Regions from separate parts of the Paenibacillus sp. T2-29 genome, predicted to be linked through region 1. Evidence: riboswitches for the same ligand, from Rfam matches in the RefSeq annotation. Region 1 holds a riboswitch; each other region holds the start of a gene.
The links. Region 1 has a riboswitch for glycine ahead of sdaAB (L-serine ammonia-lyase, iron-sulfur-dependent subunit beta). Riboswitches for the same ligand answer to the same signal wherever they lie in the genome.
Positions count from the first base shown of each region.

Region 2: linked by a shared signal. The riboswitch ahead of gcvT (glycine cleavage system aminomethyltransferase GcvT) and the one ahead of sdaAB (L-serine ammonia-lyase, iron-sulfur-dependent subunit beta) in region 1 are both predicted to bind glycine.
Region 3: linked by a shared signal. The riboswitch ahead of ACU1JV_RS18520 (alanine/glycine:cation symporter family protein) and the one ahead of sdaAB (L-serine ammonia-lyase, iron-sulfur-dependent subunit beta) in region 1 are both predicted to bind glycine.

Region 1 is NZ_JBREVE010000014.1:92,143-96,429, forward strand. It holds gene ACU1JV_RS25770 (DUF6359 domain-containing protein) at 31-1,635, opposite strand; glycine riboswitch at 1,850-1,964, shown strand; gene sdaAB (L-serine ammonia-lyase, iron-sulfur-dependent subunit beta) at 2,176-2,865, shown strand; gene sdaAA (L-serine ammonia-lyase, iron-sulfur-dependent, subunit alpha) at 2,855-3,754, shown strand; gene ACU1JV_RS25785 (Ig-like domain-containing protein) at 3,866-4,287, opposite strand, start outside.
Region 2 is NZ_JBREVE010000011.1:107,998-112,284, reverse strand. It holds gene gcvPA (aminomethyl-transferring glycine dehydrogenase subunit GcvPA) at 1-863, opposite strand, end outside; gene gcvT (glycine cleavage system aminomethyltransferase GcvT) at 987-2,087, opposite strand; glycine riboswitch at 2,167-2,263, opposite strand; glycine riboswitch at 2,264-2,363, opposite strand; gene gcvH (glycine cleavage system protein GcvH) at 2,756-3,154, shown strand; gene ACU1JV_RS23595 (PTS mannitol transporter subunit IICB) at 3,580-4,287, shown strand, end outside.
Region 3 is NZ_JBREVE010000006.1:285,797-290,083, forward strand. It holds gene ACU1JV_RS18510 (LacI family DNA-binding transcriptional regulator) at 1-226, opposite strand, end outside; gene ACU1JV_RS18515 (glycoside hydrolase family 1 protein) at 434-1,891, shown strand; glycine riboswitch at 2,060-2,144, shown strand; glycine riboswitch at 2,156-2,251, shown strand; gene ACU1JV_RS18520 (alanine/glycine:cation symporter family protein) at 2,408-3,826, shown strand; gene ACU1JV_RS18525 (iron-containing alcohol dehydrogenase) at 3,884-4,287, opposite strand, start outside.

The DNA of each region.
Region 1 (4,287 bases):
CAACCACTCACACTGAATTCTTTACGTTTATTACGAAGCCGCTCCATAAGAGCCCGACTTGAACGTTTTTGGATCGTACCATTTGTAGCCTGCTGCTGGAGCAGACCAAGGCTCGGGTTGCGGTTCTGTGGAAGCCGCAGGCTCCTCAAACGGCAGAAGCTTCGTCGGTTGATCCAGCGTTAAACCTGCCACATCGGATAATTTGGTGTAGTCCTGCTTCCACGCAAGCCATTGGACCGTTTGCACCAGGAAGGTGGCATCGTCCACTTCCTTGAAACCATCATATGTCTTTTTCGACTGTCCGTTTTCTTCACGCGCATATTTCGGTGTAGCATCTTCTACAGGGGATGAATCACCGATAAATGCTGCCTTGCCTTGACCCACCTTGGAGATCGCAGCATAAGGCCCTTCCGCACGGCCTCCACCGTTATAGACACCTTGGTCTACAGCATTACCCCATTTTTTCGTACCTGTAGGGATATAGGCAATTCCTTTGGCTTTGGTAGGATCAATAATAGCCAGCGTAGATCCCGCATGCATGGCAATCGAGCGTACACCCTTGGTAATGCCAAAGGATTGATCTGCGGTTACAATGTCCGTAGCATTCACGTCGCCAAGCGCATTATAACGGAAACGAACACCAAAGTTGGTTGCCAGCCAATCGGAGCTAGTTAACCCCTGCATCGCCGGTGATGCTGCTTCTTCTGTAGTCATCCCTTTGGCCGGATTAGTATAGGCTCCACGACGGTAGCCATTCATAACCTCAGAGGAATCCCAACGGTTTTTGTTACGGTCCGCATTATAGTGGTCGGAGATGAAGAAGACACTTCCCCCGTTATTCACATATTGCAGCAGGGCAGCCTGCTCGGATGCCTTAAAGGCAACATTCGCCTCACCGATGATGAACACATCATATTGGCGCAGCTTATCATAGGTTATGGCCTGTTCTCCATAAGTAAAAGGAATGGGACGGTTCAGTTGGTCCACTGTAAAACCTACATTACGCAATCCATTGGCAAAGTCGGAGAAGGCGCCTTCAATGACCCAATCTGCTGCCCCAGCCGTCTGTGCGTGTGTATTATCGAACAGCACCTTTTTGCCTTTGCCATCCGGCAGTGTAGTACCGGGTTGACCCGGGTTTCCAGGTTCAGGTTCGCCAGGTTCACCTGGTTCCCCCGGCTCGCTTCCGTTCACCAGTTCAACAGTGCTTGGACTTTTCACTCCACCAAAATTATTGTAGGTGCCAAGTGTACCCGTCACACGGATTTTGCTGCCAATCAGCTCAGGATGGCCTGTTAGCCCAAATTGCCCTCTGTACGCTGATGTCAGCTGTACATCCAATAGATTAGACGTGCTTCGTTCATTGGCCTGGTCGGCAATCAGTACGTTAAAATCATTCGCAAACGGAGAAGAAAAATTAGCCGTTTTCGATCCGGTAGCATGTCCGACGATGTAACCTTCCACCGTCACTGTGCCTCCACTGCCTTGGCGCTGGAGTGCCTCGGCTACTGTCAGTGCTCCCTCCGCTTTGACCTGACCGAATGGAACGAAGATCCCGATCAGCAGCGATACGATCGCTGCCAGATGCAGCACCCCTTTCAAGCGTGAACCTGTGAACCGCAAGCCTTTTACCATACGTCAATATCCCTCCTATAATTTCATAAATGTAATTGTCCTCTATCAGATTAGCTATCAATCTTCTAATTCCTTCCTGATTTCATCCATAATTATGTAAATTTTATTCTTATTTATCGGAAACTCGCTTGTTTATGTAAAAATTGAACCCTGCGATTGACACCGAGCACAGCATACATTACGCTAAGAAAGATATGTAGAACGGTATACGCGAATGAAGATGACGGGAGAGTCTGTCCAGGGGCTTACACGCTGGCGGCACCGAAGGAGCAAGACGCCAACACCCGGCTGGCGGATAATCTCTCAGGTCCATGTATCGTCATCTGACGCAACTCTGGAGAGAGCGCAAGCCACCCAAGGGGTAAGGCGGTAAGGACACCGCACGAAACTCTCAGGTAACGAGGACAGAGATAAGGGAAACTTCCTTATCCTGTCCTTTTTTGCGCTCACATTGTACGTCAGCATTAGGAACCGTCATAGCCGCGCAAAAACGCGGAAATACCATATACTATGGTACTAGAACATACAGGGGGCCACACCATGCGTTTCAAAGATGTATTTTCCATTATCGGTCCGGCCATGACCGGACCTTCCAGTTCACACACTGCAGGCGCGGTGCGGCTTGCACGCGTTGCCCGTCACTGGCTCGGGACGCAGCCTGACCGTGCCCGCATGACACTGTACGGCTCCTTCGCCGACACATACAAAGGACACGGTACAGACCTGGCGCTCATCGCAGGACTGCTCAATTACGATACAGACGACCACCGAATTCCAGATGCCGAGCAATGGGCGGAGCAGGCCGGGATGATCGTGGAATTTGCCGTCAGCGGACTACCCGCCCCCCATCCGAACACCGTCCGTTTTGAGCTGTGGAAGGGTGAGGATCAGCGTACACTGCTGGGTTCCTCCATCGGCGGTGGCAGCATCCATGTCCAGCAGCTCAACGAATTCCGAGTCAACCTGACCGGAGAGCTGTCTACGTTGGTGCTTCTTCACTCGGATAAGCCCGGTACATTAGGTGCGGTGACTTCAGCGCTCGGCGCTGCTGACATTAACATTGCCTATATGCACGTGGATCGCAAAGGTCGGGATGGAGAAGCACTTACAGCTATCGAAACGGACAGTCCTCCTACGGCTGAATTAATCGCAAAACTACAATCCTTACCACATATGTACGAAATTAAAATGATTAATTTGAAAAAAGGAGCTGAATCTGATGCGATTTAGCCATCTGCATGAAATCAGCGCTATATGCGCTGAGGAATCCACCACGATTGGCCGCCTGATGATTCAAGAGCAGGTACAAGAGACGAATACAACGGAAGAAGAAATCTTCCGCCAAATGTCTGATTATTATGAAGTCATGAAAGAGGCTGTTCATCGTGGTCAGACGCAAGACACCGTATCCCGCAGTGGATTAACGGGCGGCGACGGCAAGCGCTTAGCCGAATATCTGCGGACAGGGGAAACCTGCTCCGGCGATGCCTCCGCGCTCGCCATGGCTTATGCGCTCTCCGTGTCGGAGGTTAATGCGTCCATGGGGCGCATTGTCGCCACGCCCACTGCAGGTTCATGCGGAGTCATCCCCGGTGTGTTCATTAGTGCGCAGGAGCGGTTCGGCTGGGATGATGAGCATATGGTGCACGGCTTGTTCTCAGCCGGAGCCATTGGCTACGTCATCGCCAACAATTCCTTCATTTCCGGCGCGGAGGGAGGCTGTCAGGCTGAGATTGGTTCAGCCATCGGGATGGCCGCTGGCGCTATGGTCGAGCTACGCGGTGGCACACCTGAGCAGGCTGTTCACGCCGTAGGCCTAGCGCTCAAGAACACGCTCGGCCTAATATGCGACCCCGTCGCCGGACTCGTCGAGATTCCGTGTATCGTGCGCAACGGGCTGGGAGCCGTGACCGCACTTGCCGCAGCGGATATGGCTTTGGCGGGTGTGCGCAGCGCCATTCCGTCTGACGAAGTCATTGACGTGATGCTTGAAGTCGGCAGCGCAATGCCGTCAAAGCACCGCGAGACCGCCAAAGGCGGCTTGGCCCAGACCCCCACTGGCAAGCGTTTGACCGAATCCCTTACTCGCAACACATCGGTCAAAAAGGATAAGCCATAATTGGGGTAACCTCCTCTGTATTAAGAAGCGAGTACGTCCCTTAAAAATAAAAGAGCAAGCATGCCGTCCCTAGACGTATGCTTGCTCTTTTTCTTTTCAGTCGGTTACAGATTACTGAACGGTTACCTGTACCTTCGTCATTTTACCAGCATATTTTACTGTAATTACAGCTTTGCCCTTACCCTGTGCTTTAATGTTACCGTCTTTGACGGTCGCAACGATAATTCTGGATGAGGACCAGACAGCCGGCTTGGAAACATCCTTCTCCGACTCATCCTTATACGTGGCTGTAGCCGTAACCTTAGCCAGCTGCCCTGCCTTCAAAGTCAAGGCGACTTCGTCCGTTTGCAGATATTTAAGCGTATCAACATCAACAGGCACGCTGATCACCTTACCGCCGAACTTCGCCTGAATGTTAGCTTTACCGTAGCTGACCGCGGTAACCTGACCCTTTTTGACGGTGGCTACCTTATAATTGGACGTTTTCCATTCAGCTTGAGTTGTAACATCCTTTTCTTTACCATCACTGGATT
Region 2 (4,287 bases), on a different contig from region 1:
TGCGCCTGGGAAACGGCAAAGTAACCGCAGGTCGGACCACCGAGGGAGGATGAGATCCCAAGTGGCTGCGCGTCTCCTACAACAATATCCGCGCCTTGCTTACCAGGGGTCTCTAGCAAGCCTAGTGCCAGTGGATTGGCACTAACAACCATAAGCCCTTGATGCGCATGGATGAGGTCAGCCATCGGCTTCAGATTTTCCACGGCTCCGAAAAAGTTGGGATTTTGGATCAAAACAGCCGCCGTCTGTTCCGATACGGCCGTGGCTAGCGCATCGACATCCGTTACGCCATCCGAACAGCCGATTTCCACAATGTCCAAATCCAATCCGCGTGCATAGGCTGCCAATACCTGACGTGCCTCTGGATGGACAGACCTTGATACGATAAGCTGTTTACGACGCGTGGCGGAAGCGGCCAATGAGCCCGCTTCCGCCAGAGCTGTAGCCCCATCGTACATGCTGGCATTAGCTACCGCCATACCTGTCAATTCGCAAATATACGACTGGAATTCAAAAATGGCTTGCAGCTCGCCCTGGCTTACTTCCGGCTGATAGGGGGTGTAGGCTGTGTAAAATTCGGAACGTGAGGTGATGTGTTGGATAACGGATGGAATATGATGATCATAAATACCTGCACCAAGAAAGCTAGCATGGGTATCTGTATTGGCGTTTCGTCCGGCCAGCTCGGTCATGTGGCGGGTTAAGGCTCTTTCGTCGAGCCGAGAGGAAAGAGGGAGTTCCCCTTGGTATCGAATAGCCTCTGGAATGTCACTGAATAAATCATCAATGGATGATACGCCCACCACACGCAGCATTTCAGTTTGGTCTTGTTCGGTCATGGGGAGATAGCGATGTTGCTTCATAGGTTCTGGCTCCTTTCGAAAAGCAAAATTTAGATAGTAAATTAGCTAATACATAGTCGTAATTGGAAAATCCAGAATTTTACATCTGACATGATCGCTTTTTTAGAATGAAGAGGATTAAGATCAGCGTAGCCGTTTATAAAAGGGGGCTGGGACCACTTCCGCACGCAGGCGTTTACCACGAATTTCGACCTCCAGCGGTGTCGATAGGGTGCTAAAACGACTGTCCACCAGGGCCAGCCCCAGATTACGCTTCAAGGTGGGCGATTGAGTACCCGTTGTGACCTCACCGATGTGTTGACCTTCAGCGAACACTGGATAATGAGCGCGCGGGATACCGCGGTCAATCATTTCCAGCCCGATTAACTTGCGAGGAATTCCTTGTTCTTTTTGACGTTGCAGTGCTTCCCTGCCGATAAAATCTCCTTTATTCAGCTTGACGAAGAAACCTAACCCAGCCTCAAGCGGTGAAATTGTGGCAGATAACTCCTGTCCGTACAACGGTAGCCGTGCCTCGAAGCGCAGCGTATCGCGAGCACCAAGTCCAGCGGGAATCAGTCCATACGATCCACCGCAACGAAGCAAACCATCCCACACGGCGGGTGCTTCCTCAGCAGGGATATAAAATTCAAAACCGTCTTCGCCGGTATATCCAGTTCGCGAGACAAGTGCTTTTGCTCCGAACAATTGCACGTTCTCATGGAATCGGAAAGATACCAGATTCGTAATATCTGTATCTGTCACGGCTGCGGCAATACGTGCTGCTTCCGGTCCTTGTAATGCCAGCAATGCTATCGCATCAGACACATTCTCCAGATGAACCGATGCTGGTACGTGGCGTATGAGCCAATCCCAATCTTTGTCGATGTTGGAGGCATTCACAACGAGCATGTAGCGCTCTGGTCCTTTGCAATATACAAGCAAGTCATCCACTACGCCTCCATCGGGGTAACACAGGAGTGAATATTGTGCTTGGCCCGGTTCCAACTGGCTGACATCATTCGTAGTTACCTGTTGCAAAAAAGCCTCAGCTTCTTTGCCTTCAACCAAGAACTCGCCCATATGCGATACATCGAATAAACCTGCACGTTGTCGGACGGCCTCATGCTCCTTTTGAATGCCGCTAAACTGAACGGGGAGTTCCCACCCGCCAAAGTCAATACAACGAACCCCGGGCTGCATCCCGTAGGACGAATATAGTGGTGTTCTTCGCAAATTAGACATTTTTTCACTCCTATCCAGTGTAATCGGCTAAACAAAAAAGACAGGCTAAAAGAAACGTATAGACGGCAGTCCATACTCTTCTTTCAGCTCTGTCCTTGATACCAGAAAGTTACCCCGGTGTGAACCAGGTTTCCCCTTGGGTGATCCGCTCTTTTCACGGATGCTCTCCAGAGATGCGTCCGGCAGAGGTCCTTTTGCCTGAGAGATTCACCTGCAATGCAAGTTTACTCCTTCGGCGCTACCTTTTGGATCAACGGTATGTTACCCGGTTTTGCAGATAACAACTTGATCCGATTCGCGTGCCCAACTGTCTCACAAACGACAACAGCGATGCGAATATTTTTGGTAGTCTCTCCCTCCGCGTTCATCCGCGTTTGCAGTTGTCGAGGTATTTTCAAAAGCAATTACTATAACCCATTAATACGCAAATTCATTCAAAATGTCAATAAAAATGTCATATGAAACAATATGAAAAACATTTAATGTATAAATAAGGATATGTAAGCGTTTGTTACAAGTTATTATTTTTGATAGACTATGCTATATAGGTTGGTATGAAGTATTTTTGTTAGTATTATTGACATGGATGTTCTTGTTGTCATAATCTTAACTTGTCTAATACAGGTGATCAAAAGCATTTTATTCATGTGGAAGTGAGGCGAAGCAGGATGAGTGAAGTGAAACAGCAACTTTGGTATACAGACGAACATGAGTGGGTTCAGCGCACAGTGGATGGGACGTTGCGGATCGGCATTACAGACTTTGCACAGCATCAATTGGGTGATATTGTTTTTGTGGAATTACCTGGGGCGGGAACAACGATTGGACAGGGGACGGAGATTGGTACAATTGAATCGGTGAAGACCGTATCCGATCTTTTTGCTCCGGTGACGGGAACCGTTTTGAAAGTAAATGAAGCTCTGGAAAGTACACCTGAGCTGGTGAATGAATCACCCTATGAAGAGGGTTGGATGATCGAAGTAGAGATGAGCAATGGTGTCGAGGAAGCTCTGGGCAAGTTGCTGTCTGCGGAGCAGTACGAGCAGTTGATTTCGGATGAGCAATAATGAGCAATACAGCATGAAATAATAGCGCTTTATTCTGATTTTTTATATGGATATTGAATTAAATAAGAGCATCGTTAGTCCGCTCAGTTTTTGTATAAAATAGTCGCTATGACCTGACATAGCGGCTATTTTTTGTTGTCTTTTAGAAGACGTATTTACGTTGTTTGCTCAGACTTAGAAGAGAGCATCACTATAAAATTGTGTAGATTTACAACAGTGTTTTTTCGACTAATTTCTATTGTTATCGGCCATATTAAGAAGAATTATGCAGGTATAATGCCTTGTCGTTACTTTAAATTTAAATGTTGTCATCAACGTTCATGACGAAAGTACGTTTTCATTTCGTTGATGAAGATAGCGCTGTCATTTAGTATGAATTTTAAGAAAAGGTAGTGATGCTATTTACTCACAAGGAGGATATGAATATGAGCACAGTGGACACAAAGTCCAGTTCAAACGGTGGCGCTCGTGTCGCCGTACAGCGTTTTGGCCGCTTTCTCAGCGGTATGGTTATGCCCAATATGGGAGCCTTTATCGCATGGGGATTAATTACGGCCCTTTTTATTCCGACCGGGTGGTTCCCGAATGAGGGTTTTGCACAACTGGTTGATCCGATGAAAAATTATTTGCTGCCACTGCTGATCGGTTACACGGGAGGCACGATGATTCACGGACAGCGTGGAGGTGTGATCGGTGCCATTATGACGATGGGGGTCATTGTGGGGGCCGATATCCCGATGTTCCTGGGCGCGATGGTAGCTGGTCCGCTGGCTGCATGGATATTGAAGAAGTTCGATAAGGCCATTGAGGGCAAAGTCAAATCAGGTTTTGAAATGCTGGTCAATAATTTCTCGGCTGGGATTATCGGTGCCATTCTAGCATTACTAGCGCATGTGGCGATCGGCCCGGTCGTGCAAACCATCAGTCAAGTGTTGTCGACAGGGGTACAGTTCCTCGTGAACGCAGGGCTACTGCCGCTTGTCAATCTCATTATTGAGCCCGGAAAAGTATTATTTCTCAACAACGCACTGAATCATGGAGTATTGAGTCCGATTGCGCTGGAGGAAGCTGCAAGAACAGGAAAATCCGTTTTGTTCATGCTTGAATCCAATCCTGGCCCGGGACTCGGTATT
Region 3 (4,287 bases), on a different contig from region 1:
ATGCCAGAACAATTTCATTAATAGTTGATGTGATGATACCAATCTGAAGCGTTTGGCCCTTGGATAAAGAAATCGCATTCCGATTAGGAACATAATCCAATTCCTGCATGATTTTTAAAATTTTAGTTCTGGTTTCGTGGCTTACATGGGGGGACTGATTTAACACTCTGGATACCGTAGCTTTGGAAAAGCCCGCCAGTTTTGCAATTTGATCAAGATTCGACATGATGCTTCTCCTCACCTAAGAAAAAATACTTGACATGAAACGCGTTACAACAATTAGGATGTTTATGAGGGCATTACGTCTATTTTAAAGCATCTATCGGTGCATTTCAAAGGATAACGGTTACCGTTAGTTATTGATTCGCATTGCAGCACCTGATGGTTATTGACTAGAGTGAAAACATTAGATAAGAAAAGAGGTTTTCATACCATGACGAAGACGCTAAAAGGATTCCCGCAAAACTTCCTATGGGGCGGGGCAACTGCAGCCAACCAATTGGAAGGTGCTTTTGACGTAGATGGAAAAGGCCTGTCCAGCGCAGACATGATAGCCTATGTACCTAAGGCAGAACGTAAAAACGATCATGCTATAGAAATTTCGTCTGAACGACTGGAGGACATCTTGGCAGGAAAGGTAAACGCCCGTTTTCCAAAGCGTGAAGGTGTGGACTTCTACCACCGCTACAAAGAAGATATTGCTTTGTTTGCAGAAATGGGCTTTAAAGTATTCCGGATGTCCATCCACTGGTCGCGGATTTTCCCGAATGGATATGATGCCGAGCCGAATGAAGCAGGATTGCAATTTTATGACAAAGTATTCGATGAGCTGCGCAAGTATGGTATTGAGCCGTTGGTAACATTGTCACATTATGAAACACCGCTAGGTCTGACACAGAAGTATAATGGCTGGTTGGGACGCGAAGTCGTAGATCATTACGTAAAATATGCCGAAACGGTATTTACACGTTATAAGGATAAAGTAAAATACTGGCTGACCTTTAACGAAATCAATGTCATGACTATGAGTCCGTTTACAGGCGGCGGTGTGGTTATTGACCGTGTAGAAAACAAACAACAAGCGATATATCAAGCATTGCACCATCAATTTGTAGCAAGTGCACTGGCGACCAAACGGGGACATGAGATCATTCCGGGTGCTCAGATCGGCTGTATGCTGGCTCGCATTGAAAGCTACCCACATACGTGTAACCCAGAGGATATTCTGAAAGCACAGCATGAAAATCAAATGAACCTGTTCTTTACGGATGTGCATGCTCGTGGGGAGTATCCCAACTATATGAACCGCTATTTTGAAGAAAATAATATTGTGATCCAGACAGAACCCGGTGATGCTGAAATTTTGAAAAATAATACGGTTGATTTTATCTCATTTAGCTACTACATGACCTTGACCGTATCGGCAGGTCCAGAAGGAGAAAAGGCAGCAGGGAACCTGATTGGCGGTGTGAAAAATCCGTATTTGCAGTCCTCCGATTGGGGATGGCAGATTGATCCGATCGGCCTGCGTGTTACACTAAATACGTTTTATGACCGTTACCAAAAGCCGCTGTTCATCGTGGAAAATGGCCTGGGTGCGTACGATAAGGTAGAAGAGGACGGCTCTGTGCATGACACGTATCGCATTGATTACTTGCGTCAGCATATTGCCCAAATGAAGGAAGCCATTGCTGACGGTGTTGATCTGATTGGTTACACCAGCTGGGGTCCTATCGACCTTGTGAGCATGTCTACTTCCGAAATGTCCAAGCGCTACGGATTTATTTACGTTGATTTGGATGATGACGGTAACGGAACGCTCCAACGCTCCAAAAAGGACTCATTTAACTGGTATAAAAATGTGATAGCAACCAATGGTGAAGAATTGTAATTCTATATCGTTTTGGGCGGGTACAGCAGAGAAAATCCTTAGGATGCAATCTGCTGTACCCGCTTTTTGTATAGACACCCTATTGATTTGTCAGAGGGCTTCACAAATTTTTCACTTGTAATACGCTGAAAGTTTTCTGTATAATAAATAAAAATTTCATATGTCTGGTTGATGTTTGCGGGAGATGGAACGAAAGTTCCGACCGAAGGGGCAAAACTCTCAGGTGCTTAAGCTGATTTACAGCAACAAGCAGGGACCGTAAACGGACAGAACTCTGGAGAGACCCTTAATTGGGCGCCGAAGGTGCACCGCAGATTATCATCTGCTTAAACTCTCAGGCAAAAGGACAGAGACGCGAATAACCTGTGACAGGGAGTGCCCTAGGCTTTTATGAGCTTTTTAGAGGTAGAATCCTGCACCAGATGGTTTATTTTTCGTGCCTTTAACCTCTTCAGGAGTCGAATCAACGGATTTGACTCTTTTTTGTTTTCTAATATGCTGGAGGAGCGGGTTGAAATGAATTTGGTACATGTGTTAGAAACGATTAGCAGTTGGATATGGGGGGCGCCTCTCATCGTCCTTGTCATGGGAACGGGGTTATGGCTGACCATACGTCTAAAAATGTTGCAGGTATTCCGCCTGCCTCTGGCGATCAAGCTCATCGGTAAGGCCCCGAATGAAGGCAGCGGGGATGTAAGCAGCTTTGCGGCTTTGAGTACGGCGCTGGCGGCTACCGTTGGTACAGGAAGTATTGTCGGCGTAGCGACAGCCATTAAGCTGGGCGGGCCGGGTGCCTTGTTCTGGATGGTCGTTGCAGCCTTCTTTGGGATGGCGACGAAATACGCGGAAGGTGTACTTGCGGTAAAATACCGGGTGAAGGATCGGAATGGACAATTCTCCGGCGGCCCGATGTATTATATTGAAAAAGGCCTGGGACGCCGCTTTAAACCGTTGGCGATGCTGTTTGCTTTCTCGGGGATGCTGGTAGCGTTGTTCGGGATCGGAACATTTCCTCAGGTCAAGGCGATTGTATCTTCCACTGAAAACAGTTTTGGCGTTCCGCCGATTGTAACGGCACTGACTATTGCTGTCCTTACAGCTCTTGTCACCATTGGAGGACTCAAAAGCATTGCCAAGGTATCGACGAAGGTCGTTCCTTTTAAAACAGGCTTGTACGTACTGATTTGTATTATTGTACTGATTCGGTTTGCTGACCAGCTTCCTGCCGCAATCGCGCTTGTGCTTCATTCGGCATTTTCAACTACATCGGCAACGGGTGGATTTGCAGGAGCTACGATTATGCTGGCCATGCGTAGCGGGGTAGCCAGAGGTATTTTTGCCAATGAGGCTGGATTGGGAAGCGCACCGATTGCAGCCGCAGCTGCCAAAACCAAATGGCCTGCGGAACAAGGGCTGATTTCCATGACGGGTGTGTTTATTGATACGATGGTTATTTGTGTGATGACCGGGTTGACGCTACTGGTCAGCGGGGTGTGGAGCGGGCCTACCGATGCAGGTTTGATGACTCAGCAAGCATTTTCCAGTGCATTTCCGCTGGGAGCAGAACTGCTCACCATCATCCTGATTATGTTCGCATTCACCACCATGCTCGGCTGGAACTATTACGGAGAACGCTGTGTTGAATACTTGCTTGGGGTCAAGTGGATCAAGCCTTATCGTTATCTGTTCATTGTACTGGTTGGCGGGGGCGCGTTCATTAAATTGGATGCGATTTGGCTGCTGGCAGATATTTTTAACGCAATGATGGCTTTTCCAAACCTGATTGCACTGCTCGGCTTGTCAGGCATTGTCGTTGCAGAAACCCGAACCTATATGAATTCTTTGTATCCTAATAAGAAAAAGGGCATTCTTGCAGGTGCCAATGTAGGGGCGGCTATCCAAGTAGAAGAAAAAGGACAAACGATCAATTCATAAATAATAAAAGGGAGTGCTCTCAGCCATCACAGGCTTGAGGACACTCCCTTTTAATTGTTATAACGATGCACGCAAAATAGCTAAAATATCTTCCTGTTTCAGCTTTTGATAATTACCGAAACCTCCGTGCTCCATTTCACGGGCCGCAATGCTTGCGATGTTTTCCAATTGTTCATCATTAATGTTGTAATCGGCCAGGGTAGAAGGGGCACCAAGACTTGTCCAGAACGCACTTAGACAGTCAATACCTTCCAAGGCAATTTCTCTGTCAGTTTTACCTACAGTGTCCAAGTCGAACATACTGAGCATCAGCCGCTTCATGCGTGCAGCATCCTGATCCACTGTATGTCTCATCCAGTTGGGAAACAGAATCGCTAGACCGCCAGCATGAGGAATATCATATACAGCAGATAGTGCATGTTCAATGGTATGCGAAGCCCAATCCCCGAAGTAGCCCATTT